Regions from separate parts of the Cupriavidus sp. 22TCCZM01-5 genome, predicted to be linked through region 2. Evidence: predicted binding sites of a transcription regulator. Region 2 holds the regulator's gene; each other region holds the start of a gene.
The links. The regulator FNR, encoded in region 2, switches genes on or off when oxygen is low (the NO sensors DNR and NnrR bind a similar motif). The targets are predictions, from matches to a motif close to TTGATNNNNATCAA.

Region 1: AC3FNH_RS20205 (universal stress protein) is a predicted target of FNR. The motif match lies at 6,162-6,175, and genes of this name have one in related genera.
Region 3: AC3FNH_RS27475 (universal stress protein) is a predicted target of FNR. The motif match lies at 3,929-3,942, and genes of this name have one in related genera.

Annotation. Positions count from the first base shown of each region.
Region 1 is NZ_JBYOJR010000022.1:61,992-72,545, forward strand. Features, by position in the region: gene AC3FNH_RS20170 (alpha/beta fold hydrolase) at 1-15, shown strand, start outside; gene AC3FNH_RS20175 (hypothetical protein) at 301-567, opposite strand; gene AC3FNH_RS20180 (OsmC family protein) at 771-1,244, opposite strand; gene AC3FNH_RS20185 (AraC family transcriptional regulator) at 1,389-1,985, opposite strand; gene AC3FNH_RS20190 (cation:proton antiporter domain-containing protein) at 2,286-4,025, shown strand; gene cysK (cysteine synthase A) at 4,147-5,064, shown strand; gene AC3FNH_RS20200 (universal stress protein) at 5,133-5,963, opposite strand; gene AC3FNH_RS20205 (universal stress protein) at 6,280-6,735, shown strand; gene AC3FNH_RS20210 (zinc-dependent alcohol dehydrogenase family protein) at 6,761-7,762, shown strand; gene AC3FNH_RS20215 (hypothetical protein) at 7,862-8,386, shown strand; gene serA (phosphoglycerate dehydrogenase) at 8,527-9,729, shown strand; gene AC3FNH_RS20225 (GMC family oxidoreductase) at 10,323-10,554, opposite strand, start outside.
Region 2 is NZ_JBYOJR010000002.1:188,160-198,713, forward strand. Features, by position in the region: gene nusA (transcription termination factor NusA) at 1-307, opposite strand, end outside; gene rimP (ribosome maturation factor RimP) at 304-792, opposite strand; gene rluB (23S rRNA pseudouridine(2605) synthase RluB) at 1,075-2,883, opposite strand; gene scpB (SMC-Scp complex subunit ScpB) at 2,889-3,764, opposite strand; gene AC3FNH_RS02990 (sulfite exporter TauE/SafE family protein) at 4,313-5,068, opposite strand; gene fnr (fumarate/nitrate reduction transcriptional regulator Fnr) at 5,148-5,873, shown strand; gene AC3FNH_RS03000 (hypothetical protein) at 5,922-6,167, opposite strand; gene AC3FNH_RS03005 (FixH family protein) at 6,164-6,379, opposite strand; gene ccoG (cytochrome c oxidase accessory protein CcoG) at 6,464-7,936, opposite strand; gene ccoP (cytochrome-c oxidase, cbb3-type subunit III) at 7,986-8,900, opposite strand; gene AC3FNH_RS03020 (cbb3-type cytochrome oxidase subunit 3) at 8,903-9,067, opposite strand; gene ccoO (cytochrome-c oxidase, cbb3-type subunit II) at 9,071-9,733, opposite strand; gene ccoN (cytochrome-c oxidase, cbb3-type subunit I) at 9,752-10,554, opposite strand, start outside.
Region 3 is NZ_JBYOJR010000038.1:56,819-67,372, reverse strand. Features, by position in the region: gene ald (alanine dehydrogenase) at 1-125, shown strand, start outside; gene AC3FNH_RS27495 (hypothetical protein) at 476-724, shown strand; RNA gene ssrA (transfer-messenger RNA) at 847-1,171, opposite strand; gene AC3FNH_RS27485 (universal stress protein) at 1,583-2,077, shown strand; gene AC3FNH_RS27480 (universal stress protein) at 2,074-2,910, shown strand; gene AC3FNH_RS27475 (universal stress protein) at 3,380-3,832, opposite strand; gene AC3FNH_RS27470 (universal stress protein) at 4,066-4,905, shown strand; gene AC3FNH_RS27465 (BON domain-containing protein) at 5,159-5,377, shown strand; gene AC3FNH_RS27460 (DUF2188 domain-containing protein) at 5,423-5,632, shown strand; gene AC3FNH_RS27455 (universal stress protein) at 5,692-5,877, opposite strand; gene AC3FNH_RS27450 (hypothetical protein) at 5,814-6,077, opposite strand; gene AC3FNH_RS27445 (nitroreductase family protein) at 6,444-7,049, shown strand; gene AC3FNH_RS27440 (phosphoribosyltransferase) at 7,081-7,707, shown strand; partial or broken gene AC3FNH_RS27435 (ABC transporter permease) at 7,780-8,494, shown strand; partial or broken gene AC3FNH_RS27430 (HlyD family secretion protein) at 8,500-9,032, shown strand; gene AC3FNH_RS27425 (hypothetical protein) at 9,035-9,367, shown strand; gene AC3FNH_RS27420 (hypothetical protein) at 9,578-9,790, shown strand; gene AC3FNH_RS27415 (carboxypeptidase-like regulatory domain-containing protein) at 10,343-10,554, shown strand, end outside.

The DNA of each region.
Region 1 (10,554 bases), on a different contig from region 2:
GTCGACCGGCGCTGAGGCGCGGAACAGTGGATGCAAAGATTGCTGATATTGCTTGCCATGACGCTGTCGGCGCTTGCCTCGGAGCTCGGCGGCGCGGCGCATCGTTGCACATGGACGGGGATACCCCGGCAGGAACGTGTCAGAAGGGAGGACCCGGAACGCCCTTAGTACCTTAGTCCGGCACGGCTCACGCTCGAAGCCGGCGTGGCGAGCAGGCGGCGCATCGACATCGTCAACGCGCTGTACCGGTTCGGCACGGCGCTGTTGACAATGTCCCGGGCGCGACGGCGAGCGCGCCAACTACAGCGGCACGACCTTCGGCTGGGCTTTCGGCTGGAACGGAAATCCCGGCGGAAACTCGGGCAGCGCCGGCATTGGCGGCATCGGCGGCATCGGTGGGAACGATGGCAATGGCGGCATCGAAGGCAGCGGCGGCAACGACCCGTTTGGGTCGGGCTCACCCACGGCAATGGACGACATGGTGGCATAGCCGCCGCGGATGGCGACGCGCGCGGCCAGATCCAGTTCGCGGACACGTGCCAGGTTCTCGATCAGTAGCTTGGACATGGGAATCTCCTGTAGTCATGGAAAGCGAACGGCGGGAAACGACGTTCGATCGAGACTATGCAGATGCCGTGCCACGGCTCGCGCGCGTCGCCAGGTGCGCGCTACGGCCTTGTACGGAGAGAATGTGGTGGGCGGCGACCAACAGCCGCGCGAAACGTCAGGGCGGCCCGAACAACCGCATCCGTCTGCCGGCGGCCGCCCGTCTAAGCGTCGACCTGTTCAAACGACGGCTCGCACAGGATGGGAAAGTTGAGCGAGTTGGCAATGAAGCATTGCTCGTGCGCCGCATGGTGCAGCCGCCCGGCCAGTTCGAGATCGTCCGTTGCGCGCAGGGTGACACGCGGGCGCAGCACGATCTGCGTGAAGTGGCCGGTCTCGCCCTCGACCATCGTGCCTTGCGCGTCATCGGCGTAGGCCAGCACGACGATGCCCGCTTCAGAGCAGAGGTGCAGGTACCAGAGCTTGTGGCAGGCCGACACCGACGCCACCAGCAGGTCTTCGGGATTCCAGCGTGCCGCGTCGCCAAGGAACGCCGGGTCCGATGAGCCGGGAATGGCTGGCTTGGCTCCGGAGCGGATCGTGTAATCGCGCGCATAGGCCCGGTAGCCCGATGTTCCGCTGCCCTTGTTGCCGGTCCATTCGACCGAGACCCGATAGTGATGTTCACGCTTGGCCATGTTCGCGCAGCTCCCTGGGTGGATTCCGTTGACGCGCGACGCACCGCAGGCCCGTCCCGCGCTGCGTCGCAGGACACCATTATTCCAAATCGCACGGAAACCAGGCTGAGGCCGCCGACCTCGACCACGGGTGCCGGGAACTGCTCAGGCGATCGATCGCCGCAGCTCGCGCGCCGGTTGGCCCGCCAGCCGCCTCGCGGTCTGCATGGAGACGCCGAAGCGGTCATAGAACGCGGACTCCACGTCGCCGGCAGGCGGCCAGCCGACAAAGCGCTTCAGGTCCCCCATGGCAACGTCTGCGCTCATGGCTTCGAACAACAGGCGCATCAGCCTTTGCGTGCGGCACAGATCCGTGAGCGCCGTGCCTTGCGAGAACAGCAGCCGGCGCAGCTGCGCCGCGGGCATGTCCAGCCGTTCGGCGATGAAGCCGGCGCTCCACGCATATTGGGGCTGCAGGAATACGCGACGGGAGATGCGGTGATGCAGGCCATCCTGCGCGGTACCGGGCATGCCGTGGCGGATTTCGACGGTACACGCCGACGGCTGCACGCAGCTGCCATCCAGGTGCATGTCGATGGCCTCGAACGGCTCGATCGTGACTGCCTGCCCGGGCACCAGCAGCCGCTCATGGCCACGCCGCCTGATCACCGACCTGCCCTGCGTGGGCGCGACCGTCAGCGGAAACGCCAGGAACAGGCGCTGCAGGCTGACGTGCGAGTGGGACTGCAGGTGGACGCGCATGGTGGAGCGGAAATCGGTCGATGTCGGGCAGGATCATCGCTGTTAACCGGGCGGCGCACCATCTGCAATTCCCGAACGCACCGTTTGCCTGCACCACACGCTTGCACCACAGGCCCGGCACTTCGCAGGGTGCGCTGCGCGAATCTGTCCGACAGGCCCGCCGCCGGATGCCGTTATCATGAGGGGGCCTGGTATGTCTGCCGGCGCACGGCAGACCCATCGTTGCCACCACGGCAACGGGCTGCCGGGTCCGCCGCAGGACCGCCCCCGTTTTCAATCCGCCGCTCCCAATCGTCCTGCATGGAACACAACATTCCCCTTATCACCACGCTTGCGGCCGGCTTCGGCATTGCCCTGGCCCTTGGCTACCTGGCCGAGCGGATCAAGGTGCCGGCGCTGGTCGGCTACCTGGTCGCCGGCATCATCATCGGCCCGGGCACGCCGGGCTTCGTCGCCGACGTCCACCTGGCGTCCCAGCTTTCCGAGATCGGCGTGATGCTGCTGATGTTCGGCGTCGGGCTGCATTTCTCGCTGAAGGACCTGCTGGCGGTCAAGCGCATCGCGGTGCCCGGCGCGGTGGTGCAGATGGCGCTGGCCACGGCGCTCGGTGCCGGCGTGGCGTGGCTGTGGGACTGGCATTGGGGCAGCGGGCTGATCTTCGGGCTGTCGCTGTCGTGCGCCAGCACCGTGGTGCTGCTCAAGGCGCTGGAGACGCGCGGCGTGCTCGAAAGCATGAACGGCCGCATCGCCGTGGGCTGGCTGGTGGTCGAGGACCTGGCCACGGTGCTCGTGCTGGTCCTGCTGCCGCCGCTGGCCGGGATTCTCGGCGGATCGACAGGTGCCGAAGCGGCGCAAGCCACGCCGCTGTGGACCACCATCGCGCTGACGCTGCTGCAGGTCGGCGCCTTCATCGCGCTGATGCTGGTGGCGGGCCGCCGCGTGCTGCCGTGGTTCCTGTGGCTGGTCGCGCGCACCGGCTCGCGCGAGCTGTTCACGCTGTCGGTCATTGCCGCGGCGATCGGCATTGCCTATGGCGCGGCCCAACTGTTCAGCGTCTCGTTCGCGCTGGGCGCCTTCTTCGCCGGCATGGTCATGCGCGAATCCGAGTTCAGCCATCGCGCCGCGCAGGAATCGCTGCCGCTGCGCGACGCGTTCTCGGTGCTGTTCTTCGTCTCGGTGGGCATGCTGTTCAAGCCGGCGATCCTGGTCGAGCAGCCCTTGCACGTGCTGGGCACGGTGGCCATCATCATCCTCGGCAAGTCGGCCGCGGCCTTTGCGCTGGTGCTGGCCTTCCGCTATCCGCTCAATACCGCGCTGACGGTGTCGGCAAGCCTGGCGCAGATCGGCGAGTTCTCGTTCATCCTCGCCGGCCTCGGCCTTACGCTCGGGCTGCTGCCCGCCGAGGGCATGAGCCTGGTGCTGGCCGCCGCGCTGATCTCGATTGCATTGAACCCGGTGCTGTTCGCCCTCAGCGAACCGTTGCGCCGCTGGATCCTCAAGCGCTCGGCACTGGCCAGGCGCCTGGAGCAGCGTGGCGACCCCTACGCCGAACTGCCGACGAGCACCGAGCGCAAGTACCTGGAAGGCCAGGTGGTGCTGATCGGCCACGGCCGCGTGGGCCGGCGCATCGCCAGCGCGCTGCAGGCGCGCGGCATCCCGTTCGTGGTCGCGGAGCAGAACCGGGAACTGGTGGAGAGCCTGCGCAACCGCGGCATCGCGGCGGTCTCCGGCAATGCCGCCGACCCCGCGGTGCTGATCCAGGCCCATATCGCGCGTGCCGCGATGCTGGTGGTGGCCGTTGCCGATCCGCTCGATGTCCGGCAAATGGCCAGTATCGCGCGCACGCTCAATCCGTCGATCGAGATCGTCCTGCGCACGCACAACGAGGACGAGTCCGTCATGCTGCGCAAGGAAGCGATCGGCACGGTCTTCTACGGTGAAGAGGAACTGGCCAGGGGCATGACCGCCCATGTGCTGGAACGCTTCGCGCCGGGCCCGCAGGTTCACGCCGCAGGCCATGCGGCGGGCCACGCGGCTTAACGCGGCTTAACGTGGCTTAACGTGGCATAACTTGGCATAAGCCGGCCGCGGACTTCTTCAATAGAATCCCGGCCGCAAGCATTCGCGCAGCGGCTTGCCGCGCGCCCCTCCGGAGAAAAACATGAAGGCAGTCAATATCCTGCAAACCATCGGCAATACGCCGCATATCCGCATCAACCGGCTGTTCGGCAAGGACCACGAGGTCTGGATCAAGTCGGAACGGTCTAACCCGGGCGGCTCGATCAAGGACCGCATCGCGCTGGCGATGGTGGAAGATGCCGAACGCCGTGGCGTGCTCAAGCCAGGCGGCACCATTGTCGAGCCGACCTCGGGCAATACCGGCATCGGCCTGGCGATGGTGGCGGCGGTCAAGGGCTACAAGCTGATCCTGGTGATGCCGGAGAGCATGTCCATCGAGCGGCGCCGCCTGATGCTGGCTTACGGCGCGACCTTCGACCTGACCCCGCGCGAGAAAGGCATGAAGGGCGCGATTGCGCGCGCCGAGGAACTGATCGCCTCCATTCCGGGCGCCTGGATGCCCCAGCAGTTCGAGAATCCGGCCAACATCGATGTCCACGCACGCACCACGGCCCAGGAAATCATCGCGGACTTTCCGGAGGGTCTAGATGTGCTGGTCACCGGCGTCGGCACTGGCGGCCATATTTCCGGCTGCGCACAGGTGCTCAAGCAGCAGTGGCCGCAGCTCAAGGTATTCGCCGTCGAGCCCACGGCTTCACCGGTGATTTCCGGGGGCGCTCCCGCGCCTCATCCGATCCAGGGCATCGGCGCCGGCTTTATCCCGGCCAACCTGAAGACCGGCCTGCTCGATGGCGTGATCCAGGTGGATGCCGAACCGGCCCGCGACATGGCGCGCCGCTGCGCGAGCGAAGAAGGCATCCTGGTCGGCATTTCGTCGGGCGCGACTCTCGCCGCCATTGCCGCCAAGCTGTCCGAGCTCGCGGCCGGCACGCGCGTGCTCGGCTTCAACTACGACACCGGCGAGCGTTACCTGACGGTCGAAGGCTTCCTGCCCGCCTGAGGCTCGCACCCGCGCGCCGGGTGGCAACGCCGGCGCGCGGTTGAACGGGTTGAACGGGCTGAATCGGGTCAGTGCGACAGCAACAGCGGCACGCCGGCCTGCCGTACCAGCGTGCGCGTGGTGCCGCCCAGCATGCGCTCGCGCAGGCGGCTGCGGCCGTAGCCGCCTGCCACCAGCAAGCCCGCATTCAGTTCCTGCGTCAGCCGCAGCAGCACCTCCCCCGGCTGTCCACCACGCTGGACCCGCAGCCAGGCGGTCACCCCGTGGGCGGCCAGCCACTGCAGCAGGCGTTCGCCACCCGCTTGCTGCTCGTCTTCACCACTGTCGCCGGCCACCACCACGACCGTCACGGCAGAAGCCTTCGCCAGCAACGGCAGCGCGTCGCTCACCGCGCGCGCCGCCGGCTGGCTCCCGTCCCAGCCCACCAGCACATGCGCTTGCGGCGCCAGCTTGGCGCCGGCAGGCACCAGCAGGACCGGGCGCCCCGCATTCAGCAGCGCATACTCGGCTTCCTCCGCCATCAGCGCCGGCGCGTTGTCGCCGGCCTGCAAGGGCGGCGGCAGGATCAGGTCCGCGAAGCGGCCTTCCGTGGCCAGCGCCCAGCCGGCTTCGGCTTCGACCACCACATGGCGGCAGGCTAGGGTGGCGTCCGGCGATGCCACCGCGGCTTGCAGTGTGGCCAGGTTCTCGTCGATGGTGCGCTGCAGGTCCGCCGCTGCCCGCGCGGCGTACTTTCCGGCTTCCTCGCCGGCGCCGCGGAACGGCTCCAGCCGCGTGCCGGTTGCGGTCAGGCCCACCAGCCCGGCGCCAAAGCGCCGGCACAAGGCCAGTGCGGCTTCCAGGCGCGCCGCGCGCGCGGGGTCGTCGTCCAGCGCGACAAGGATCGTCTTGTAGTCCATTCGCTCTTTGCTCCGTGGAATCGGGTGCCATCCGGCGTGAACCAGTGTAGACATTGGTGCGCCAGGTGCGTGATCGGCATCAAGACAGCATGATTCCGCTTGATGCCATACCTCGGGGAAGCGTACCAGAGACTTCCGGGCGGGCTCGGGCCTGCCGCGGTTCTGACGGCCTTAGTTCCCCCTCCGCCAGCTCAAATCTTGATGCCGGTCAAGCTGAGATCGTCCGCTGCGACTACCCTGAATCAGAAGGGCCACGCGTTGCCTCATCCGATTTGCCGTTTTCCGACCATTCGCCGCGACTCACTGGAGGTTCACCATGTACCAGCGCATCCTGCTCGCCGTAGACGGCAGCCAGTCTTCCGACCTCGCCCTGAGCCAGGCCATCATCCTCGCCAGCGCAACCGGCGCCGAGGTCAAGGCCTTGTTCGTTGCCGATGACAGCGATGCGTTCTTCGATGCCGCCTATTTCGACGCCAGGGCCGTGATGGAGGGCATCCTCGCCTACGGCCGCAAGGCCCTGGCAGAGGCCGCGGACAAGCTGGAGGCGGCGGGCATCAGGCATACGACCCAGCTGGTCGAGAAGCCGGTGGCCCCCGGGCAGATCTCGTCGACCATCGTCGCCCAGGCCGATACCTGGAGCGCCGACCTGATCGTACTCGGCACGCATGGCCGGCGCGGCGTGCGGCGCATGCTGATGGGCAGCGTTTCCGAGGGCGTGGTCAGCAAGACCAGCCGGCCGGTGCTGCTGATCCGCAGCGAAGTGGAAGGCTAGCGAGCAGCACATGCGCAGGCGCACGATGCCTGAAACCATGCGCGCCATGGTCCTGGAACAAGCCGGCCAGCCACTGCGGCTGCGCCAGGTGCCGGTGCCCGAACCGGGCCCCGGCGAGGTCCGCATTGCCGTCAGCGCGTGCGGGGTCTGCCGCACCGACCTGCATATCGCCGACGGCGAGCTGGCGCACCCGAAGTCCCACCTGATTCCCGGCCACGAGATTGTCGGCCGCATCGACGCCTGCGGTGCGGGCGTCGATGCATTCACGCTCGGCGAGCGCGTGGGCGTGCCGTGGCTGGGCCATACCTGTGGCCACTGCCGCTACTGCACGTCCGGGCGCGAGAACCTGTGCGACACGCCGGCCTTCACCGGCTACACGCGCAACGGCGGCTACGCTGAATACACCATTGCCGACAGCCGCTACTGTTTCCGGATTCCGGAGGGCTACGACGACGAACATGCCGCACCGCTGCTGTGCGCCGGCCTGATCGGCCTGCGCACCTTGCGCATGGCCGGCGATGCCCGCCGTGTCGGCATCTACGGCTTTGGCGCGGCCGCGCACCTGGTGGCACAGATCGCCGTCGCGGAAGGCCGGCAAGTCTATGCCTTCACCCGGGCCGGCGATGCGGGCGCGCAACAGCTCGCGCGCGATACGGGCGCCTGCTGGACCGGCGCCAGCGAGCAGGCGCCGCCCGACACGCTGGACGCGGCGCTGATCTTCGCTCCGGTGGGGGCGCTGGTGCCGCTGGCGCTGCAGGCAGTCGGCAAGGGCGCCACGGTGGTCTGCGGCGGTATCCATATGAGCGACATCCCCGCGTTCCCCTACCGGCTGCTGTGGGAAGAGCGACGCGTCGTCTCCGTCGCGAACCTGACCCGCGCCGACGGCGAGGCGCTGATGGGGATCGCCGCCCGCACGCCCTTGCATACGCATACAACCGCCTATCCGCTCGACGCAGCCAACCAGGCCCTGGCCGACCTGCGCGGCGGCCGCCTTGCCGGCGCGGCAGTCCTGCGCGTCCACGCCTGACCGGCGCCAGCGTCGCCGAGGCGGCGCGTGGCTATTGCACACTTCGCGCCACTGGCCGGACAATTCCGCCATGCGGGATTTCCCCGCCCGGAGCCCATGATGAGAATCCGCCTGGCAATCGTAGCCTCGCTGGCGTGCGTGGCAGGCCTGACCCTGGGCGCCTGCTCGGCACTGCAACCGGAACAGACCGGGCAGCGGCTGATCGGCAGCGACCAGGGTGCGGTCCGCAGTACATTCGGCGAACCCACCGACACCTTCAGTTTTCCGAACGGTACGTCGCGCTGGCTCTACTCCGGGCAGCCACTCGGGCATACGGTCTATGCTGCGGACTTTGACGCCACAGGCAAGCTTGTCGGCTATCGGCAGATGCTGACGGAAGCAGAAATCTATCAGGCGCAGGTGGGCGTCTGGACCAAGCAGGATGTGCTCGAGCGCTTCGGCAAGCCGCGCGAGCCCACCCAGTATTACCCGCTGATGAAGCGCGAGGCCTGGACCTACCGGATGTACAAGGACGGCTACCAGACCGCGCATTTCAGCTGCTACTTCGACGAGAACGGCGTGCTGCAGCAGTCCATGATCATCGTCGACCCGCTGGGTGGCGACCGCCGCGGGCATTCGCGCTAGCCGTCCGCGTCCCGGGGGAGCCAACGTTGGCGGAAGGGTCACCGGGACCACGGCGGTGTTTTCGCGCAGAATAGAACTCGCCGCGATGCAGCAGAGACCGCACGCGGCTCCCTTGCTCTCTTCTTGCGCGGAACCCGAACGTGACCACTGCGATCCTGCTCGAAAACATCCATCCAAGCGCCACGGCGCGCCTCGGCGAAGCCGGCCTGACGGTCGAACGCCGCAGCGGTGCACTGGCCGGCGACGAACTGCGCGAAGCGCTGTCCAGCCATGACCTGGTGGGCATCCGCTCCGCCACGCACCTGCGCGCGGACGACATCCGCAGCGCGCCAGACCTGCTCAGCATCGGCTGCTTCTGCATCGGCACCTCCCAGGTCGACCTGGATGCCGCAACGGCAGCGGGCATTCCGGTCTTCAACGCACCGTTCTCCAATACGCGCTCGGTGGCGGAACTGGTCGTGTCCGAAGCCGTGATGCTGCTGCGCAGGATTCCGGAGAAGAATGCACTCGCGCATGCAGGCAAGTGGGCCAAGGGCGCCAGCAGTGCGTTCGAGGCGCGCGGCAAGACCATTGCCATCGTCGGCTACGGCAACATCGGCTCCCAGGTCGGCGTACTGGCCGAATCGATGGGCATGCGCGTGGTGTACTACGACGTGCTGGCCAGGCTGTCGCTCGGCTCGGCGCGCGCCGCCGGTACGCTCGAGGAAGCCGTGTCGCAGGCGGATGTCGTCACGCTGCACGTGCCAGCCACCGCGCGCACGCGAAATATGATCGACGCGCACGTGCTCGCCCGCTTCAAGCCAGGGGCGATCCTCATCAATGCCTCGCGCGGGACCGTGGTGGACATCGAAGCGCTGGCCGCGGCGCTGCGCGACAAGCGCCTGGGCGGCGCCGCGATCGACGTGTTCCCGCAGGAGCCCAAGACCAACAGCGATCCGTTCTCCAGTCCGCTGCAGCAACTGCCCAATGTCCTGCTGACGCCGCATATCGGCGGCAGCACCGAGGAAGCCCAGGAGAATATCGGTACCGAGGTGGCCGCCAAGCTGCTGAACTTCCTGGAAACCGGCGGCACCATCGGCGCGGTGAATTTTCCTGAGGTCGACCCTGGTCCGCTGCAGGCGCCGGCACGCCTGCTCAACATCCACAGCAACGCGCCCGGCGCGCTGGCCGCGCTCAACACGCTGCTGGCGCAGGACGGCGTCAACATCAACGGCCAGCACCTGCAGACGCGCGGCCATACCGGCTACGTGGTCACGGACCTCGACCGGGTACCGTCCGACGCGATGATGGAAGCCTTGCGCACCCACGCCGGCTTCGTGCGTTCGCGCCTGCTGGTGCGGTAAGCCGTTCCGCCTGTCGGGCCGCGGGTGGCAAGGTCGCCGGGCCGACATCAACAACCTGCAATATTTTTGAGGAAATTACTAAAGCCCTGCCCGGCCCAGCCGCTATCCGGGATAGGAGCGCCTGATACACAGCAGCCGCGCTCAGTGCCACACCGAGGCGGCCGGGTCGCATCCACCATGGAAGGAGTCGATATGGACCGAAAAGGAAGACGCGGGCCCGCGCGGGTGCGCCGGCTCGGACTATCTTTGTGGCTCGCGGCCGGCATTGCCGGAACCGCGGCCGCGCAATCCGGCACCATCAGATTCCAGGGGGCCATTACGGAGCCCTCCTGCGGGTTCCAACGGGGCGAACAGATGGTCCGCGCCACCTGTCTGGAGGCAACGGGGCAGCCCGTCAGCATGGATCTCAGCACCGCCAATGCCGGCAGTGAAGCGAGCACCAGGGTGGGTGCCGCCCTACTGAGGCTGGAGCCGGTTCCCGGCCGTCATGGCGCCGCAGACGCCTACGTCGTCTTAGCTACGTACCTGTAAAGGCGCGTCGCAGGCTTGCGCCGAGGGCACGCGTGGCGGTCCCCGACGTGACTGGCTGCCCGCTAGCGGCTCGCCCGGATCAGGTCGGCCGCCTTCTCGGCGATCATGATCGCCGGCGCGTTGGTATTGCCCGCGACCAGCGTGGGCATGATGGAAGCGTCGACCACGCGCAGCCCCTGCACGCCGCGCACGCGCAGCGCCGGATCCACCACGGCCATCTCGTCCACCCCCATCTTGCAGGTGCCGACCGGATGGTAGACGCTGTCGGTACGCTCGCGCACAAAGGCCTCGATG
Region 2 (10,554 bases):
CCGACTCGATCTGCTGCTCGACATAGTCGTCCAGCTCGATGTTCGGGTTCTCATCGCGTGCTTCGAACAGCAGGATCTGCTTGTCCGGCTCCTGCAGGCCCTGTTCGTCAGGAACGACAAGCCAGCGGCGGAATGTCTCATGCTCGCCCGATTCGCGATCGATCGCGACACGGATATCCACGTCTTCCTCGAAACGCTTCTTGGTCGCCGAGGCCAGTGCAGCCTCCAGCGCGCCGAATACCACATCCTTGTCGACGTTCTTTTCACGCGCAAGCGCATCGACGAGCAACAGAACTTCGCGGCTCATTGCTTGTTCCCTTTTCTTTGATTTCCTTTGAAGTCGATCACCGGCACCAGGCGCGCCTTGTCGACATCAGATACAGTGAATTCCAGCAGCGCCGGACCGTCCTTGCCCTCGAACTCCAGCCCGACCTTCTCGGCGCCAGCATCGCCAGTCGGCTCGCGCAGAATGCCCGTGAAGTTCTTCTGTCCATTGACGGGCAGGCGCAGCGTCACGCGCGCTTCTGCCCCGGCAAAGCGGACATAGTCAGCCAGTTTCTTCAGCGGCCGGTCCAACCCCGGCGAGGAGACTTCGAGCCGTTCGTAATCAACGTTCTCGACAGTCAACACGTGTGTCAACTGCCGGCTCACCTTCTCGCAATCTTCGATGACGATGCCGGTTTCAGGCTGATCGATATAGACACGCAACAGTCCGGCCGGAGCACGTTCGAGCTCAACCAGCTCATATCCCATGCCGTTAAGGGTGGTTTCGATCAAATCTGCCAGATGCACTGTATTCCCAAGTAATGGCCATCAACACCAGGGCAGGCTGGCTTGCCTGCCCCGCCTGGGACGACATGGGCACAGCAGCCACCTGCCAGTCAGCCTCCGGCGCGTATGCGTCAAACGAGCGAACCAAAAAAAAATGGGCACAATGCCCATCATTCGCCCATCCTCCAGGAGGATGACTTTTTGAATAGACTTGGATTATACGCAGATTATGTCCAAAAGGCAAAAGGGCATGTATCGGCGCGCAATCCAGCCCCGGCAGCCTCTGGCGGCCGGGGATGACTCTTAGCGGTTTCCGCCCCTATTGCCACCGCGGTTGCCACCGCCACCGGTGCCACCGCCCTTGCCGCGCCCCGAGCGATTGCCACCACCGCCGCCCTTGGCCGCCTTTGGCATCACATTGCCATTGACATCGCCGCCCCGGCGCTGCGGCCGGCCTTGGCCGCCCAACCCGGCGCCGCCGCGCCCGGCGCCGGCGCGTCCACCACCCTGCCCGCGCGCGCCACCCAGATTGGCTGCATGCGATGTCAGCACAGTGGGACCATGGCTGATGTAGCCCATCGAAGTCCGCATCGGATCGGGCTGGCCGCGGCCCGCGCCACCCTTGTCGACACGCGGCAGACCGTCCATGCCCGTATGCATCGGCATGCCCGCGATCGCCGCCTCGGTGCGCTGCTTGCGCCCCCCGACCTTTGTCGCGCCCTTGCCACCCTGCTCGCCCTTAGTGGGTAGCTTCAGGCCGATGGCAGTCATCATCGCCTTGACTTCCGTTGCCTCCAGCTCCTGCCAACGGCCGCGCTTCAACCCGCGCGGCAGCAGAAACTGCCCGTAGCGCGTGCGGATCAGGCGCGACACAGTCAGGCCGACCGCCTCGAACATGCGGCGCACCTCGCGGTTACGACCCTCGGTCAGCGCTACGTGATACCACTGGTTGACACCTTCGCCACCGCCATCCGCAATGCGCAGGAAGTTGGCTTCGCCGTCATCGAGTTTGATGCCATGCAGCAGGCGCTGGCGGTCAGCCTCAGCCAGTTCGCCCAGCGTACGCACCGCATACTCGCGCTCCACGCCATAGCGCGGATGCATGAAGCGGTTGGCAATATCCCCCGAAGTCGTAAAAATCAGCAGACCTTCCGTATTGAAATCCAGACGACCCACCGCGACCCATTTGCCGGTCTTCATGCGCGGCAGGCTGTCGAACACGGTCGGACGGCCTTCGGGGTCTGACTGGCTGACGATCTCGCCGGCTGGCTTGTGATACAGCAGCACGCGCGGCGGCTTGGAAGAAACCTTGCGATGGATCAGCTTGCCATTCACACGGACCTGGTCGGCTGGCAGGATCCGCTGGCCGATGTGCGCGGGCAATCCATTGACGGAAACACGCCCCTGCAGGATCAGCTCTTCCATTTCCCGGCGCGAGCCCAGGCCGCCTTCGGCCAGGACCTTGTGCAACTTCGGCGCATCGTCGTCCGCGGACAACTCACGCACCGGCTTTGCCTTGGTGCGCGGGATGACAGTGTCTTCCTGGTCGTACTGGTCCGAGATCACAAACCGGAACAGGTCTTCGCTGGTCGCACTGGTTTTGTCGGCGCCGGCATGTCCCTTCCGTTGAGGCTGGCCGCCCTTGCGCTGGCCATGCTGTCGACCTGCGGACTGGACGTCGCCTTCCGGCACAGCCCTGGCGGTACGCTGCCCCTGCGGCTTGCGCCTGCGGCCCGCCGGCTCCGCCTTCTCGCCGCGATCCGGTCCCGCTTGGCCGCTTTCTCGCTCAGCCGCGCCCTCTGCCTTGACCGGCTTGCGCTTGCCGCGACCGCGCGGGGCGGCACGCCCACCTGGCTCGCCAGCCGCCTTGCTCTCGCCCGCCCCGCCCGGAGCGCCAGACTCGGCACCCTCGGTACGATTGGCGTCTCGATCCTGGCCCGCCTGCCGGCGCGAAGCCACCAGGTTGCGCAAGCCGCGCCTCAGGCCCTTCCTGCGCGGCGCCGTATCGGTGCCTGACCCGGAGTCTGCTGCGCCATCGGCAGCCGGCGTCCCGGTTGCCCGGGTGTCATGTTCAACGGAATCAGACAAAGTATTCACTATCGGATATTGCATATTGTTCAGTTGGGCACGCGCTCGTCGTGCTCGCTCGCGTGCGGCGGCGCAGCGTCGTCGCCGGAAGAATTACCGCCGTCCTGCTTGTCCGGCGCGCTCTCGACATGGAAGCCATTTGCCTCGGTCACGGCCGACGCGAGATCCGCCACTTGCATGGCATCGGCGCAGGCCTGCTCGACAACCCCAGCTTCGTCTGCCGGCTCGTCGCCAGCCACCAAAGCGGATTCAGCTACATCAACGGCTGCGCCGGCCGGCGAAGCCACCTCTGGCTCAGGGAAGGCCTCTTCGTCGCCGGCCGCCGGCCGCGCCGTTGCCATCTCTTCAAAATCAATCGCCTGCTGGTCCAGCAGCGCCGCCTGCGCCTGCGCCTGGGCGTCCTCGAGCGGCGGCAGCTCATCCAGCGTACGCAGCCCAAGGTCATCGAGGAATGCCTTGGTGGTCGCATAGAGCGCTGGCCGGCCTGGCACATCGCGGTGACCGATGACCTCGATCCAGCCGCGGTCTTCCAGCTTCTTGACCACCTCCGTGCTGACCGTCACGCCGCGAATCTCCTCGATGTCGCCGCGCGTCACCGGCTGCCGGTACGCAATGATCGCCAGCGTCTCCATGACCGCTCGGGAATACTTGGGCGGCTTCTCGGGATTAAGGCGATCCAGGTATTCCCGCATCTCCGGTCGGCTCTGGAAACGCCAGCCGCTGGCCAACGCCACCAACTCGACCCCACGCTGGCGCCAGTCCTGGCGCAATTCATCAAGCAGGGCCCGAATCGTGTCAGCGCCGACATCATCGGCAAACAGCCGACGCAGGTCGCTCACGCGCAGGGGCTCCTGCGCACAGATCAGCGCAGTCTCGAGGACGATTTTCGCCTCTTGGGTATTCATGTTGGGTGTGCAGCCTGTCTTTGCACCTGCTCCCGGACGAACCCGGAGCCCTGGACATTGTGGATTCAGCGGTGCGATTGCCACCGCCATCTCGTCGCGCAGCAAACCCGAAAGCTCTTCGCCTCGAGGCCGTGCATCTTCTGTTGCATCGATTTGCCGGGTGTGTTCCGGCAGGAGATTGCCCGGTCACCGGCAAGTACCAGTGCACGAACCTCTTGCACGCGCCCATATGGGCAGACATGGCCTCCGGCTAAAGTCCGCCTCGGCCGCAAGAAAAACGGATATCGGAAGCAAGGCCAGCAATGACTGCACCACGGCCGCAAAGCCAGCCGGACTTTTGAACAGATATTGTGAACCGGATGGACTGCGGAAAGGTTCGGTGCCGAATTGTCGGCGCTTTGCCCGAAACCCTGGGCGCGCCCCCTTTTTGGAAGGGCTGCCGGGCGCCGCTCGGAACCACGCCGCGCGATACCGCAATGGAGATGATTGTATGGCATTCCAGCCCACACCTGCAACCACCGCGCGGCGCCAGAGCGTATGGAGTGGTTTCAGAACACCAGGCAGAACCCATGCTCTGCCAGGGAATGTGGCAACAACACCGCTCGGCCGATTCCCAATGCACCGAATGCCATGACGGCCAAGCCGGCCCCGACCCTTACCCAGCTCCGGCGCGACCAGGCGCGCAAAAGCCCCGAAAAGCTCGACAGCGCCAGCAGATTAGGCAACGTACCGAGGCCAAAGGCGCCCATCACCAGCGCCCCCGAGGGCGCATTTCCGGCCAGCAATGCAAGGGCCAGGGCCCCATAAACCATGCCGCAGGGCACCAAACCCCAAGCCAATCCCATCCCATAGCGGCGTGCCAGGCCGCCCCGCCGAGCCTTGGCTTCCGTCGTCTTTCTGCCCAATCGAGCCATGCCGGCGGCACTGGCGCTAACCGCACGCGCCGCGAGGCGCTCCAGCCACACGATGGTAAAGGCCTCGCCGCGTATCAAGCGCCAGCCAGACAGTAGCAGCAAGGCGCTGCCGACTCCGAACAGCCAGCGCTGAACGGGCAGATAGTCCTGACGCCAGGCCGTCGCCCCCAAGGCGCCCAGCAGCGCACCAAGCAGCATGTAGGTGGAAATACGCCCGACATGCATGACAAGGAGCTCCACGAGCCAGTCCTGTGGGCGCCGCACAACGGCAACGGGTACGCCGGCGGCGCGTTGCTCGACAGCCAGCGCTACGCCACCACACATGGCAGCGCAGTGGAAGCCCCCTAGCAAGGCGAGCATGAAAACACTGAGTAGCACACCAAAAGTCAACTGCAACTCCCTACCGCATCACATCGCGCGTTAAAATGCACGTATTGCGCCCTCGCCGCTCCAATACTGCAGGTTCCAATTGCTAACATCCATCCCCGTCACCGAGATGTCGCCCCGTTGCTCCACTTGCGGCATGGGGCAATTGTGCCTGCCGGTGGGCATGAGCCAGCAGGACCTGCAGAAGATGGACACCCTGGTGCAGGAACGTGTCCGTGTCCACAAGGGCGAAACCCTTTACCGCATGGGCGATCCGCTGACTGCGGTCTATGCCATTCGCTTCGGCACCCTGAAGACGCATGTCACCACGGAAGACGGCCGCTCGCAAATCACCGGTTTCCACTTGCCAGGCGAAGTGGTCGGCCTCGACGGCCTGGGAGAGATGCAGCACGCCTCGGATGCCACCGCGCTCGAAGACACGGAGGTATGCGTCGTTCGCCTGGCCGATCTCCAGTCGCTGTCCATCGACCTGCCATCGTTGCAGCAGCAGTTCCTGCGCCTGATGGGCAAGGAAATCTCGCATGACCAGCTCATGCTCGTCACGCTTGGCTCCATGCGCGCCGAGGAGCGGCTTGCCGCGTTCCTCATCAACCTGTCCGAGCGCTTGTCCGCCCGCGGGTATTCGTCGACCGAGTTCGTCATGCGCATGAGCCGGGAAGAAATCGGCAGCTACCTGGGTCTGAAGCTCGAAACGGTCAGCCGTCTGTTCTCACGATTTGCCGAGGCCGGCTTGATCCAGATCCGTCAACGTCACGTCAAGCTAGTCGACATGGCGGGCATCAAGCAAGTCTACAGCCGCTCCTGCTGAGGCCATCTGACCGCCTCGCGTGGCAAGGCGGTCAATTCCTGCCGCTTCTTACTCCAGCTCGTCCGTTTCGCTGAGCTTTGTCGGCATGGTGTACAGCGTCAGTCCGCTGGACAATGCGCAGAATATCCAGGCCAGCAGGAAACCGATCGTATAGACCGCCTCGCGCGAGGCCTCGATCGGCTGACCGAAGAAATTCAGGTCACCAGGGTCCACCACGGAAAACACAGTTGCCGTGGCAACCCCGGCCATCAGGAACGCCGGCCACAGTACCCACATCAGCCAGCGCAGCCTCATGGCTGCCTCGCTTGCGGTGCCTTGGCACTGCCCGAGGCACCTGCCACCTTCTCGACAACCAGGCCATGCCGGGCCACACCATCGACCACTGGCCGGTCAGGATGAGTGGAAGCCAGCCAGATAGTCACGCCGCAAGCCACCATGGCCAGCAACGGGCCACTCATCAGCAGCCACGGCCACGGCTCTTTCCACCACGGATTGCTTTCTTGCATCGTCTTGCCCCCTTCGTCAACGCCTCATCGAGGCGCTCGCGGTTTGGTACGGCACAGCGCCGACGCGCCGTGCCGCCCTTAGCATCACAAATTGCGTGGCACGATGAAACTGGTAGATTGCCTGATTTGCGCACTACCTTGCCCCGCACCTTCGCTGGTCACTGTCACGCTGATCTTGTGCGTACCTTGCGCGGCATCGTCGATCGGCACGCGAATCCGGATCGGCACCAGCCTGTTCGATGTCGGCGCCAGAGCCTGCGCGTCCGGATCGTACTCGACGGTCATGTTCTTCAGTTCGTCGCTCTCGGCCTTCACGCTGATGCGCATGGGCGCCTCGGTGGTATTGATGAGTTGCAGTCGATAGACGTTTTCGATCCAGCGCCCGTCCACCTCACGCCCAAGCGCCCCGCGGTCGCGGATGATGTCCACTTTCAATGGCGTGCGCAGCGCAAGCGAAGCCACGAAACCTGCAACCATCACCAGCCAGATAATCGAGTAGATGATGGTCCGCGGCCGCACCAGCCGCTTGCGCGCCGCAGCGGCCGACAGCGCCTTGCGCATGGCATTCTCGGACGTATAGCGGATCAGCCCGCGCGGGTAGTCCATCTTGTCCATGACCTGGTTGCATGCATCGATGCAGGCACCGCAACCGATGCACTCGTATTGCAACCCGTCACGGATATCGATGCCGGTCGGGCACACCTGCACGCAGATGCTGCAGTTGACGCAGTCACCTAGCCCGGCCTGGTGATGATCCACCTTGCGCGACCGGCTGCCGCGCGGCTCGCCGCGCCCGACGTCGTAGGTGACCACATAGGTGTCGCGGTCGACCATCACGCTCTGGAACCGCGCATACGGACACATGTACTTGCAGACCTGCTCGCGCATGAAGCCTGCATTCCCCCACGTGGCGAAGGCGTAAAAAAGCATCCAGAACGCCTGCCACGGACCCAGCGAGAAGCTCAGCACCTGGCCGCCAAGCTCACGGATCGGCGCAAAGTAGCCAATGAACGTGAAGCCCGTCCACAGCGCGACCAGTATCCACAGGGAGTGCTTGGTAGCCTTCAGGCGGAACTTGCGCGCGCTCCAGGGATCACCGTCCAGGCGGATCCGCGCGAAGCGGTCGCCTTCGACATGTCGCTCGATCCACATGAATATTTCGGTGTAGACCGTCTGTGGACACGCGTAGCCGCAGAAAAGCCGGCCGGCAATCGCCGTGAACAGGAACAGCGCCAGCGCGGAAATCACCAGCAGGACGGCAAGATAGATGACATCCTGTGGCCAGAGCACCAGTCCGAAGATATAGAACTTGCGCGCGCCAAGGTCGAACAGCACGGCCTGTCTGCCATTCCATTGCAGCCAGGGCGTGCCGTAGTAGATAAGCTGGGTCAGGAGTACCATCCAGACCCGCCAGTTGGAGAACGCGCCCGTCACCGAGCGCGGGTATATCTTGCGTCGAACCTCGTAGAGCGTTTCGTCGGAGGTTTCGACAGGCGACGACGCCGGCCCTTGCGGGCCGGCCGCGCGGGCCAGTGGTTCTGTCCCGGGTGCATTCATGGATGCGCTCCTTCAGCCGCGATCGCGCATCCCGGACCTGAGTCGGTGGTCATTGTCCTGAGCCTCCGGTATTGGAAAGGCCCCAGACGTAGGCCGTCAGCATGCGGATGCGCTCGGGAGTCAGGATCTCCTCGTGCGCCGGCATGCGGTTGTTGTGGCCCTTCAGGATGGCTTCGACAATGCTGCCTTCCGAACTGCCGTACAGCCAAACATTGTCGGACAGGTTCGGCGCGCCGAGTGCCTGGTTGCCCTTGCCGGTTGCGCCATGGCATGCCGCGCACGTGGACTTGAACGTGCTCTCGCCGCGCGATGCACGGATCGGGTCAAACGACAGGCCAGACAACGACCTCACATACTGCGCCACATCCGCTGCAAGCTTGCCATCAACAGTCGAGGCAAACGGCGGCATCACACCATTGCGGCCCTTGGTGATGGTCTGCTGGATCGTCTCGGGTTCTCCGCCATAGAGCCAGTCATGGTCCGTCAGGTTGGGAAAGCCGCGGCTGCCGCGCGCGTCCGAGCCGTGGCATTGCGCGCAGTAGTTCAGGAACAGGCGCTGGCCGATCTCGCGCGCCTGCGGGTCTGCCGCGACCTGTTTGATGTCCATGTTCAGGTACTTGGCGTAGACATCGTGCTGCAGCTTCTCCTGCGCCTGCTGATGCGCGGCCAGTTCCCCTTGCGTGGAGAACTTCAGCACACCGGCATAGGAGCCCAGTCCCGGATAGAGGACCAGGTAGGCCAGGCCAAAGATGCAAGCCAGCAGGAACATCCACATCCACCAGCGTGGCAGCGGATTGTTCAGCTCGCGCAGATCGCCGTCCCAGACATGGCCGGTGTCATCGCTGGGGTTGACAACCTTCGTGACCTTGCGTTGGGAAAAAAGCAGCCACACGCACCAGACGATGCCGACGAGCGCGATGGCGGCGATGTAGTAGCTCCAGAAATCGGAAAAGAAATCGCTCATGACTAGGTATTCCGGCTCGATGTTGTGTGGGTCTCGTCAGGCAGTGCGAACGGCAGCATGGCGGACTCCTGGTTGGCGGCTTGCCGGCCATTCGACCAGGCCCACCAGCAGATGCCCAGGAATACGACCATCGACACGACCGTGGCAAAAGCAGTCAGCATTGCCATGACTTACTCCTTCGCGGGCGCGGCTGCGGCCGCGTCCACACGCACATTGCGACGGTTGGTGCCGAGTCCCTGCAAATAGGCGACCAGCGCATCCTCTTCGCTCTTGTTCTTCAGTTCTTCGGGCGCCTTGGCGATTTCCGCCTCGGTGTACGGCACCCCCAGTCGCACCAGCGCGCGCATGCGGGCCTGGATGTCGTTGGTCGGCAGTTGCGCCTTTTCAAGCCATGGATAGGACGGCATCACCGACTCCGGCACGACATCGCGCGGATTGCGCAGGTGAATGCGTTGCCAGTCATCGGAGTAGCGTCCGCCGACGCGCGCGAGGTCGGGCCCGGTACGCTTGGACCCCCACAGGAACGGATGGTCGTAGACCGACTCGCCCGCCGTAGAGAAATGGCCATAGCGCTCCGTCTCGGCCTGCAGCGTGCGAACCTGCTGCGAATGGCAGCCGACACAGCCTTCACGGATGTAGATATCGCGGCCCATCAGCCGAAGCGGCGAATACGGCGTGATGCCCACATCGGGCTTGGTCGTGGAATGCTGGAAGAACAGCGGCACAATCTGCACGAGGCCGGCAATGCTGACCACCAGGATCGTGCAGATGATCAGCCAGCCGATGTTCTTCTCCAGCGTTTCGTGGGAAAAGAAGCTTTGTTTTTCGGACATCGTTTCTATCCTGATGGATCAGTGGGCAGAGGCAGGAATGCTGGCCGGAATCGGCGCATCCACCGCGCGCTTGCCGATGATGGTTTTCGCGACGTTGTAGGCCATCAGCAGCATGCCGGACAGGAAGCAGATTCCGCCAAGCAGACGGATCAGGTAGAACGGATACTTCGCCTTGACCGCCTCAACGAATGCGTAGGTCAGCGTGCCGTCCGGCTGCGTGGCGCGCCACATCAGGCCTTCCATCACACCGGCGATCCACATCGAGGCGATATAGAGCACCACGCCGATGGTGGCGATCCAGAAGTGCCACTCGATCAGTCGCACGCTGTACATCTGTTTCTCGCCGAACAGGCGCGGAATCAGGTAATAGAGCGAGCCGATGGAAATCATCGCCACCCAGCCCAGCGCGCCCGAGTGCACGTGTCCGATGGTCCAGTCCGTGTAGTGCGAGAGCGCGTTGACGGTCTTGATCGACATCATCGAGCCTTCAAACGTCGCCATGCCGTAGAACGACAGCGCCACGACCAGGAACTTCAGGATTGGATCGGTGCGCAGCTTGTGCCAGGCACCCGACAGCGTCATGATGCCGTTGATCATGCCACCCCAGGACGGCGCCAGCAGGATCAGCGAGAACACCATGCCCAGCGATTGCGCCCAGTCAGGCAGTGCGGTGTACTGCAGGTGGTGCGGGCCGGCCCACATGTAGGTGAAGTTCAGCGCCCAGAAGTGGACGATGGACAGGCGATACGAGTAGATGGGCCGTTCCGCCTGCTTCGGGATGAAGTAGTACATCATGCCCAGGAAGCTGGTGGTCAGGAAGA
Region 3 (10,554 bases), on a different contig from region 2:
GCGCGCTCGGCGAAGATCCTTGCCTGCGTGCCGGTCTGAATATCTGTCGCGGTAACGTGACCTATGCGGCAATCGCGCGTGCCCACGGCTGCGCGTATGTGCCAGCCGAACAGGTGCTGGCGTGAACCAGGCGGGATCCGAGCTCTGTTCTCAGCCTGATGTCGGCACAAGCCCTATTTCTGAACTGGCGCTGGCGGCGCCTTTGAGCGGCTTTGCCGGCAATCAGATGATAGCCGGCTGCCAACTCTCGGCGCGCCCATGAACTAGGGCGTACCGTTACGCTTCCCAAAACTGCTGAGGCAGCGGGCGCGGCAAACAAGATCCCGGTGAAGGGCGCCTGAACGCAGAGCGTCGTCCCGGTGGGAATCCTGCAATCGCTGGATTCCCGCTCTCGGGATTATGTCTGTGCAAGGGATGACCGCATCGACTTTGCCGCCCTCCGGCTTGCACGGTGGCCATTTCACAAGGAGTGGGAATGGATACGCAAAAAGCTGCACCGCAGGCCGCTACCGCCAGCGAGATCCGCGACATCATCGGATTGCTGGAGGACGAAGTGGTGGAAAGGATTCTGGACGAAGCACCCACAAGCGCCGAGGTCTTGGAAGCTTACACATGGTTTCGATCGGAGCACAGACTGCAGCGTCGTCATCGCTTCGAATTGCAGGGAAAGGCTGCGCGCGCACTCGAGATCCTGGAAAGCGAGGAGCCTAGTTCGGAAGGCTGAGCAGAACTATTGTGTCATCACTCGCTGCGGCAACAGGGGCACGCCGATGCGCATTCGTCCAGGGGTGGTAACAGGCGTGATCGCGAGTCTCCAGATGGGAAAGGGCGAGATGTCAGCTGAAATGACAGCGGGGACCGAAGTCCCCACCGGCTGTCTTGGTCTACAAGGCTTCAGCGGCCCCGGCGTTGGCCTCAGGCGGCCAATGCAAAACGCTCATCGTTGGCGTCTATGGATTTGCTTCATTTACGTCGATCGCCTGACGGGTTGCCTGCGCCCCTTTGCACGCCCTGTCGAAACCAATGCACCCCCACCTCAGCGCATAGCAATACGCTCAGGTGGAGGTGAGGGGAGTCGAACCCCTGTCCAGAACGCCTCCAGGTTGCCGGAATTACAACCATGTTCTCAATATGGAGGGGGCCGCAGTCTTTTTCAAGACCGTTCGAGGCCAGCCTTCAGCGCCAGTACCGATCGGCGTCAGGGCCCCCGAGAGGTCCGCCTCGACTGTCACTGCCGTGACGGACGATCCATATCGCCCCAGCGAGCAGGAGATGACGCGCGACGACCTCTAAATTACTCGACGACCTTGAGGATACCGGGTTCTGGCAGACAACCACGGCGCCATGTCGAAGTAACTGGCGAAGCAGGCTTGTTACGCGTTGCGGCTTCCCGAGCGTAGTCTGGATACTTTGATCCAGCCCAAATCGCGGTCTCCGGAAGGAACTAGTCTGACAGGGAAGTCACTGCCGCAATGCCGCAGCGAGGCTTCCGCATGCGGTCGCTATGGCAGGCCGCGAGGGCGGCAGGTCTCCACTTGCATACGGTAGTCATACCCGTTCTTAGCTCTAGCAAGGATCAGACATGTACCAACGCATTCTGGTCGCCCTAGACGGCGGCGCAGCTTCCGAGGCCGCGCTGGATGATGCTATTCCACTTGCGCAGGCCATGGGTGCCGAGGTGGAGGTGATCTATGTGGTAGATGACAGCAGTCCGTTTCTCGACGTCACGGGGATGGACCCGGTCAGGCTGATCGATGACCTGATGATGGTTGGGGAAAGCGTGCTCTCGTCAGCAGCGAACAAGCTCGGGCGGGCTGGCGTACGTCATTGCACGCGCCTGCTGAGCAAACACATGATCCAGGACGACATCGCAACGACCATCGTGGCGGAAGCTGCCGGATGGCCTGCAGACCTGATCGTAATGGGCACGCACGGACGCCGTGGCGCACGTCGGCTAATCATGGGCAGCGTATCCCGAGGAGTCACGGTCCAGACAAACCTGCCAGTGCTGCTGGTCTGTCAGGGCAGGGATGGCATCCACAGCCCGATTTCGTCTCACGGTAAGGAGTTAGCATGAGCTACAGCAGCATCCTGGTTCACCTGGACGGCAACAGGCACACGGCGAGCCGCCTCGCGCTCGCGTCGCAACTGGCGAACTCACATGACTGTCCGCTGATCGGCATCATGGGAGGCTTCATTCCCGATCCGGCATGGTTCTATCTGATGGACAACGCCGCGCTCTACCTCGAAGCGGACCGGCAGCGCCGTCAGTTGGCAAAGGAGAGCATTCGTGACCAGTTCCACAAGGCGACGAAACACTTATCCGCCGGCGTGGAATGGCGGTCGGCCGAGCATGATGTGTTGTCGACGGTGCTCCGGGAATCGCGCGAGGCAGGGCTGGTTGTTGCCGGTCAGTACGATGCAAATGGCGAGGAAGGTCCAGTAGCGGCACAGATCCTCGAGGCCTTGCTGTTGGAAAGCGGCCGGCCGGTTCTTGTGGTCCCGTGTGACGGGGGATTCCCTGCAACAGGTTCGCGTGTGATGGTCGCCTGGAACGGAAGCCGGGAAGCGACGCGGGCATTGCACGACGCGTTGCCGATGATCGGCGGAACGAAGGCACGCGTGCTATGCGCCCAGACTTCGGTCCAGGAGGCAAGGCCGGACGCGACGCCGGTGGCCCACGCGGTGCGTGTCCTCGAACGTCACGGAGTGACGGTGGAGGTCGAACACGGCCCGGGCGGTTCCGACCTGGCCATCGGTAAACTGCTGCTGTCGCGAGCCGCCGACTTCGATGCCGACCTGATCGTCATGGGCGCATATGGCCACGGGCGGATGCGCGAGCTTGTCTTGGGCGGCGTTACCCGAACCTTGTTGTCGTCGATGACCGTACCAGTGCTCTTTTCGCATTGAGCCACGGATCGCCGTGCCGATGCCGGATCTCCGGCCTATCCGGCAAGTTCGCCCCCCAATACCGATGGCGCGAAGAAGCCGGAAGGGAAAGCCCAGTGATCGCTGAGCCAGGTTGTCCGTCACGTTCGCCGCACGCCGGCTCGCCGTCCCTTGTCTTTCGTGCAGCACAATGACATGTACCATCGAGTCGGTTGCTTCTCGATGGTGGCGCGACGAGTGACGTTGAACCGGATCGGGCCATTGTGATTGCTACAGCCTCTTCTGGCTTTCAGCGAGGACGCAAACGACTCGGAGTACGCGCAGTCGCGTTGCGATAGGTCGCAAAGGCGGACGCTAGATCTTCATACAGATAAGACTGTGAGCCGAAATGGTCTTCCAGCGCCTCTGCGGTCACCTCAAGGTCAGGACGGATTCGGGAAGGAGAATCTGGCTCATGGCAGCAATCCCGCGTGCAAGCGGTTGACTGTTATCACTCTGCGTCGCTGCGCGCGAGCAGAACAGGAAGCCTGGTCCTGCCAATCACGCCTTGCGACACGCTTCCCATCACGAGGCGTCGGAAGCCACGCCGCCCGTGCGTTCCCATGACGATCAGGTCGGCCTTCCACTTTCCGGCTTCCGAAACGATGGTGTCGGCAACCAGATCGGGGGAGTCAGCGCGCTCCAGCAGTCGGGTGACGCACAGAATTCCTGCGGCGCCGATCCTGTCCGCCGTCCTGGCAAGGATCTCGCGACCGCGGGTGGTGACCTTCCTGAGAACATCCGTTGATTCGCTGTAGCTCACCTCGAACGGGAAGTCACTGTCATCCACAACGAAGAGAACCCTGATGTCCGCACCGGTTGCCTTGGCTACGGTAATGGCCTGTTCGACAGCAAGCTCTCCTGAACGGCTGCCATCGACGGCCAGGAGGATACGTTGATACATGATGGTGCTTCCCCTGGGAGTGCGGTACGGAGGCAACGGCATTGCCGATCGTCCTGCCGTCCTGCATCAAGGCTAGATGCCACGACGCAGTGGGGCTTGACGTGCATCAAGCGGGACGAGGGCGTTGCGGCGGCTGCGGGTCGTCGGCAGGAAGCTTGACATATGACAAGCCCACGCATGGACGAGGATCTACATTGAATCGCGGAACACCACATCGGATAAGCGGAGAATCCATGGACTTTGCCACCATCCTGGTTCACCTGGATGCCAGCCGACGCATGCACCAGCGCCTGAACATCGCCATTCAGCTTGCGAAGAAGTTCCAGGCGACGCTGGTCGGTATGCTTGCGATCGGGCAACCGGATCCCCGTTCCGTCCGCTATCTGGTGGATGGCGATCGGTACCTGGCGTCATACAGCGAATGGCATCGACAGGTCGCCGAAGTCGCCCGCCATGCATTCCAGGGGGCCACGGACGAACTGCTGACGCCGACCGAGTGGTACGCGCCCGAGTGGGCCACGGCCGACAACGTCGTGGCGCAAGCACATACCGCGGACCTGCTGGTACTGGGGCAGCATGACCCTGCAGACAAGGATGCCTATGTCCAGCATCACTTCGTCGAGTCCGTCGTACTGCAATGCGGCCGGCCCGTGCTGGTCATTCCCTATGCCGGAGTCTTTCCGGAGATCGGCAAGAGGATCCTCGTGGCGTGGAATGGCAGCCGTGAAGCGGCGCGAGCCATCCAAGACGCTCTTCCGTTCCTCCGGCGCGCCGAGACTGTCGAGGTGGTTGCCTGGAACGCACCGAACCTGTCGGCGGACCTGTGGCTTTCGCCGCCGCGATTCGCCATCGAATGGCTGGCGCGACACGGCGTGCAGGCAGGGCTTCACGACTTCACGGCCGTCAGCGGCGACGACACCGGACAGATGCTGCTCTCGCTGGCGGCGGACTGTGGGGCCGACCTGATCGTGATGGGTGCCTATGGTCATGGCCGGATGCGAGAGCTTGTGCTCGGCGGCGTAACGCGCACCATGCTGCAATCGATGACCGTACCTGTCCTGCTGTCGCACTGACACTTCCGGCGCGCAGGAGACAGCCATGAACAGGCGTTCAGCAATACGGGCGCGGGCAGTGGCGTGGTCTTGCCTGGTGTCAGCGACGCTGTTCTTGTCGATATCCATGAAGGCGTTGTAACGCTCAGCGTGCATCTCCTCAGCTACGCAGAGAAGCTCGCTGCGGAGCGAGCCGCCGAGAAGGTGTCGGGCGCGCGCGCGGTGGTCGTGAATCTGGATGTGAGGCCTGCAAGCGTCGTTAGCGACGAAGCGATTGCTACTGCTGCACGCGATGCTCCAGTGGGAGCGGATCGAAGCCGCGTCGCGTCGGCATGCCGAGCGTGAGGCGAAGCATACTAATGTATCGATGCGGGACGGCACGGTGACGCTCAGCGGCCATGTGGACACGCGCGCCGAGCGACTGGCGGCTATCGGCGCTGCATGGTCGGCGCCCGGCGTGGGCGCCGTGGTGGACAACCTGCAACTGTCCTGACAGGCGGTGTGCCAGCGAGCGCCGCTGGCGCAAGGAGGCTTGATTATGCCTTGGAGTTTCGGCAACTATCCCTCGTCGATGAAGAACCTTCCACCCGCAGTCAGGGAAAAGGCGATTGAGATTGCGAATGCGTTGCTGGACGAGGGGTATGCAGATGGCATGGCGATTCGCATTGCAATCGCTCAGGCGCATCGCTGGGCCGCGCGTCATGCCGATGAACTGGCCCCGCAGGAGCGAGGCCGCGCGCTGCCCTAATACCCAAAGCATCCCCAGGTCCCTTCCTCTCCGTGAAATGGATCCTTGGGCGACGGTCGTCAATATTCCGCCGGGCTGCGCACAAGCAGGACAGGTTTGCGGCTCTGGTGGACGACAGCTTGAGCCACGCTGCCCACGACGACGCGAAGGTATCCGCGCCGCCCATGCGTACCCAGGACAATCAGGTCGGCATTGCACTGGTCGGCCTGTGCAAGGATGGTCTCGGCAAGGCGGCGCTTCGACACGGGATTGTCCAGCAACGCCACGGCATGGCGGACGCCCGCAGCGCCCAGCAGCTTCGACGCTCCGGCGAGGACTTCCTGTCCATGCGGAGAAGGTCTTGGCGGTCAATGAAAGCGACGCTGAGCAGCGCCCCGCTATCGTCGACCACGTAGATCACCTTTACCTCCGCATCAGACGCCTTGGCAAGATCGATGGCTTGCATCACCGCCAGCCGCGAGGCGTGGCTGCCATCTGTCGCAACAGGATTCTTCTGTACATGGATGCCCTCTGTCTCCCAAACGACGGCGCAGAAAAGTCCAATGCGCCTTTGAGCAGCGTAGGCGGGATGCTCATAGCAGTATTGACTCAACTCAAGGATGCAAGGGCCGGCTTGCGGCCAGCCGGCGAATGCGGCACGTGCAGACCAAATACCGATCTCTTTGATCCAGCCCAAATCCGGGCTCCGCCTGCCATCTACCTTAGCTGCACGGGTCTTGCCCCCGCCGGGCTCCGAGAGGATGGCGGGCGTGCGCCTTGCATCCCGCCGAAGCGGCGCGCTGGCATGGCCCCGGCAGTTCTGGAGACCAACATGACCCATCCTATTGTTTCAGCCGAAGCCACAGTGGAGTTCGTGAACCTTCCCGAGCCCCGGACCGAAGGTGGCATGCCCCTGCTCACAGCGCTTCACAACAGGTGCTCCACCAGAAGCTTTGCGCAGCGCCCGCTGGACGACGTGCTGCTATCCACGCTGTTGTGGGCTGCCTTTGGCATCAACCGTTCCAATAGTGGCCTGCGCACGGCGCCTTCGGCCCGCAACTGGCAGGAGATCGATCTCTATGTCGCCTTGCCCGAGGGACTCTACGTGCTCGAGCCTGTGGGCTGGCGGCTTCGCCTGGTGACCGGCGAAGACCTGCGGGCAGCCACGGGCTTGCAGGACTATGTGTCGACCGCGCCGCTGAATCTGGTCTATGTCAGCAAGCTGTCGAAGCTCGATGAGACCGACAAGCCGCTGCGCCAGTTCTATACTGCCCTGGATGCCGGGTTCATCAGCCAGAACGTCTACCTGTTCTGCGCCGCGTGGGGCTTGGCAACAGTCGCGCGAGGTTTGGTGGACCGTCGCGCGCTCGCCAAGGCAATGCGGCTCGATCCTGACCAGCGAGTCGTCCTGGCCCAAAGCGTCGGCTTTCCCGCGTAGCAGCTGGACGCGCAATCTAAAGGGGGACAACATGCCGTTCATCAACAGAGAGGATGCCGCCAGGCAACTGGCGCGCGCACTGAGCAAGTTCGCAGGCAAGCATCCGCTGGTACTGGCGGTACCCCGTGGCGCTGTGCCGATGGGCGCCATCATCGCCACCGCCCTAGGTGGCGACTTGGACATCGTGCTCGTACGCAAACTTGGTGCGCCGGGCAATCCCGAGCTCGCCATCGGGGCCGTGGACGAGAGCGGCTGGACCCATCTGACACCCCAAGCGGCCATGGCCGGTGCCTACAGTGAGTACGTCGATCGGGAGCGCACGGCGCAACTGGAGGAACTGCGCCGACGCCGCGCCCGCTACACGCCCGGTCGCGAAGCAGCCAGTGCGGCAGGACGGTGGGTGATTGTCGTGGACGACGGCCTGGCGACCGGCGCCTCGATGATGGCGGCGTTGCATGCCATCCGGCAGCAGAAGCCACTGCATCTGGTATGCGCGGTTCCGGTGGCCCCGCCGCAGACGCTGGAGCGCCTGCGTCCGTTTGTCGATGAAATAGTGTGTCTGGAGGCGCCACCGCAATTCCATTCGGTCGGGCAGTTCTACCGCGAATTTCCCCAGGTCGAGGACGAGCAGGTCGTGGCCGCCCTGAACGCGCGCTGAGTCCGGAACATGCAAGACGAGGCCGCCGATACCGCTCCGGACGCTGGCGCAGGCCATCGGCAACGGGTCACCATCCCGGGGATCCTGCTACTGGCATTCATGCTGCTCGTCAATGACCGGGCCAAGCTCACCGGGTTGCTGGTCGGCATCACGTTCTCCGTGGGATGATCGAGACGACATCGCTCTTTACCGGCGTCTTGAACCGCTTATCGTCGACGGTGTTCAACATAGGCGCCAGCATCTGGGTCATGGATCCGGCCGTCAACACGGTGGCCAACACGATCGGCACGCCGGACTATGTACTGGACGGCGGGCGCTTTGCGGTGCCGCTTTACTCGGGCGGCGCGCTGGTGCGTCTGAACAGCGGTAGTTATCAGCCTGTGACAGTTGTTGGGATTGACGACACGAGCCTGTTCGGCCCCCGCCGGTCGTACGCGGCAGCATCGATGAGCTCTTTGCCGAGAATGCCATTCTCGTCGTCAAGGACGCGGAATACCGAAAGCTGGAGCATCCGGAAGTGGGCATCGACCATAGAGGCGTGATCGTAGGGCTTGCTGAGGTGTCGAGCAGCGGCCTGTTCGGGGTGCCGCCGCTCTATATGACATAGCGGCGCGCGATTCAGCATCTGCCGACCAGCCGTTACACGATCTCGTATATTCTGGAGCCGAACACGCCCGAGGACACGTTCCGCATCCAGCAGGCGGTCGGCCGGCTTGGCTACACCGCGCTCACCAAGGGAAAGTTTATTGACCGCATTTCCGATTTCTATGAGTACCAGACCGGGCTGCACGCAGGCAACTGGCGCTGACGCGCGCCGGCGCATGGACGTACGACATTCGCAACCAGGACAAGCAGCGCGATGCGTTGCGAAAGGCCGCCGATGCGGCCGACGCCCAGCTGCGGAAATACGTGGTGCGCGCCCCGATGGACGGGGTGGTCCTGTCGGTCAATACCGCCGTGGGGGCCTATGTATCACCACAAGGGACGTATGATACCTATACACAGGGCAATCAACCCATTGCCGTCCTGAGCAGCCAGCAGGACTGGCTGGCGGTCGGTGTCTACCTAGACGAGATTCTCGTGCACCGGCTGCAGCTCAGCCGTGGTATGCAGGCGCGCATGTTTGTGCGTGGCACTGACACCAGCATCGCGCAGGAGTTTGTCCGGCTACAGCCATACCTGACGCCGAAAATCCAGCTCTCGGACCAGAGAACGGACGTGTTGATGTCCGCGTGCTGGCCGTGATCTTTCGCTTCAGGAGACCTTCGCAGCCGGCGATCTACCCAGGGCAACTGGTGGACGTGTATCTGGGCGGGGCACCGTGAGCTTGCGTCGACACTTCGGCAAGCCGCTTGCGGCGATGCTGACGGCCGCGCTTTGGGGGTGTGCGGTCGGGCCGGATTTCGTGGTACCGCCGGCGCCGGCGGTACCCAACTATGTACGTGGCGTGGATACTGAGAGCACACCTCCAGGCGAGGGGCAGATACGGCATTTTGCCTCCCGGGAGCCCGTGCCGGCGCAGTGGTGGCGGATGTTTGGCAGCGATGCCCTGGACTGCGCCCTGGACGCGGCGTTGGCCGGGAATCCCAGCCTGCGGATCGCCGAAGCGAACCTTCTGCAGGCCGACGCAGCAGCCCCTGCCGGCGCCGGCGTGTTCTAACCGCAGGTTGCTGTACAGGCACAAGCGTGGCGCCAGACCGGGACGCCGTGCGTATGGGGAGCGACGCCCCTCCCGGCATCTTCAATGTGTTCACGCTGGGAGCCACAATCAGCTACGCATTGGACCTGTTCGGCGGTAACGCCGCACGGTGGAGGTGAAGCGGCACAGGCGGAAGTGCATCGTTACGCAGTCGGTGCGATTTGGCTCACGTTGACCGGCACGCTCGTCAATACCGCGATTGCGCGGGCCGGCTATGCGGCACAGATCGACGCCACTGACGCGTTGGTGAAGGTGGTGCGCGAGCAAATGGAAGCGCGGGCGGGCGTGAACTGGCACGTGGTGATGAAGCCAGTTGAGCAAAGCAAACCGCTTGGCGCAATCCTCGATCAGGCCACAAGTTGGACAGCGCGAACAAGGTCATAAGTTGCGCAGTGTTCTGGAATCAAGGCGGGCGTCCGCGCCAAATTCGAGCATCCGACGCAGACACGTGGCTTTATTGACAGGCATCAACCCAGATCACTCGGCGCTCGCTACCTTAAAACAAGCCGTCATCGAACCGAGGTCGCCCATGTACCGCCCCGTTCCTCTAGCCATTGGTGGCAGCTGCTCGTCCCGGCTCGCGCTGAAGGAAGCCGTGTCGCTGGCACTGGTCACGCACGCGGAGGTGTGCGCTGTGCTTGCCGCCGACGACCGCGAATTCATCTTTGAAACTGGGCGCGTCCACCGCCCGGCATTGATGGCCGAGGCGAGCCTTGCAGATGCCAATCAGTCGAGCCTGGATCTCATTGTGATGGAAGCGTACGGGCACCACGGCGTTCGAGGCACCATGCCGGGTTTCATCTCAGAGCAGGTCGTTGCCAAGGGGTGTCCACGCTGCTGGTGCGCGATCCGTCCGATGGTGACGCACTCTAAGAGTCGACTCCTATTGCGACCGGCAATCGGGGCCGCTATCGAAATCAAATGGGGGACAGGCAAATGCCGATTTCAAGAGGCCTTAGCATCGGGATACCGTCGCTGTTGGCTGCTCTGTTGGCCGCGGGTTGCGCAACGCAGACGGAATCGGTGCAAGACCGCGTACAAATCATGGAGCAGCGGGGCATTCCCTACGCTTGTGCCAGAGACGACGAAGCCAGTAAGCGGGCCATGCAGGACGTCGCCGAGCGCTTTAATGTCCGACTCAGCATGGT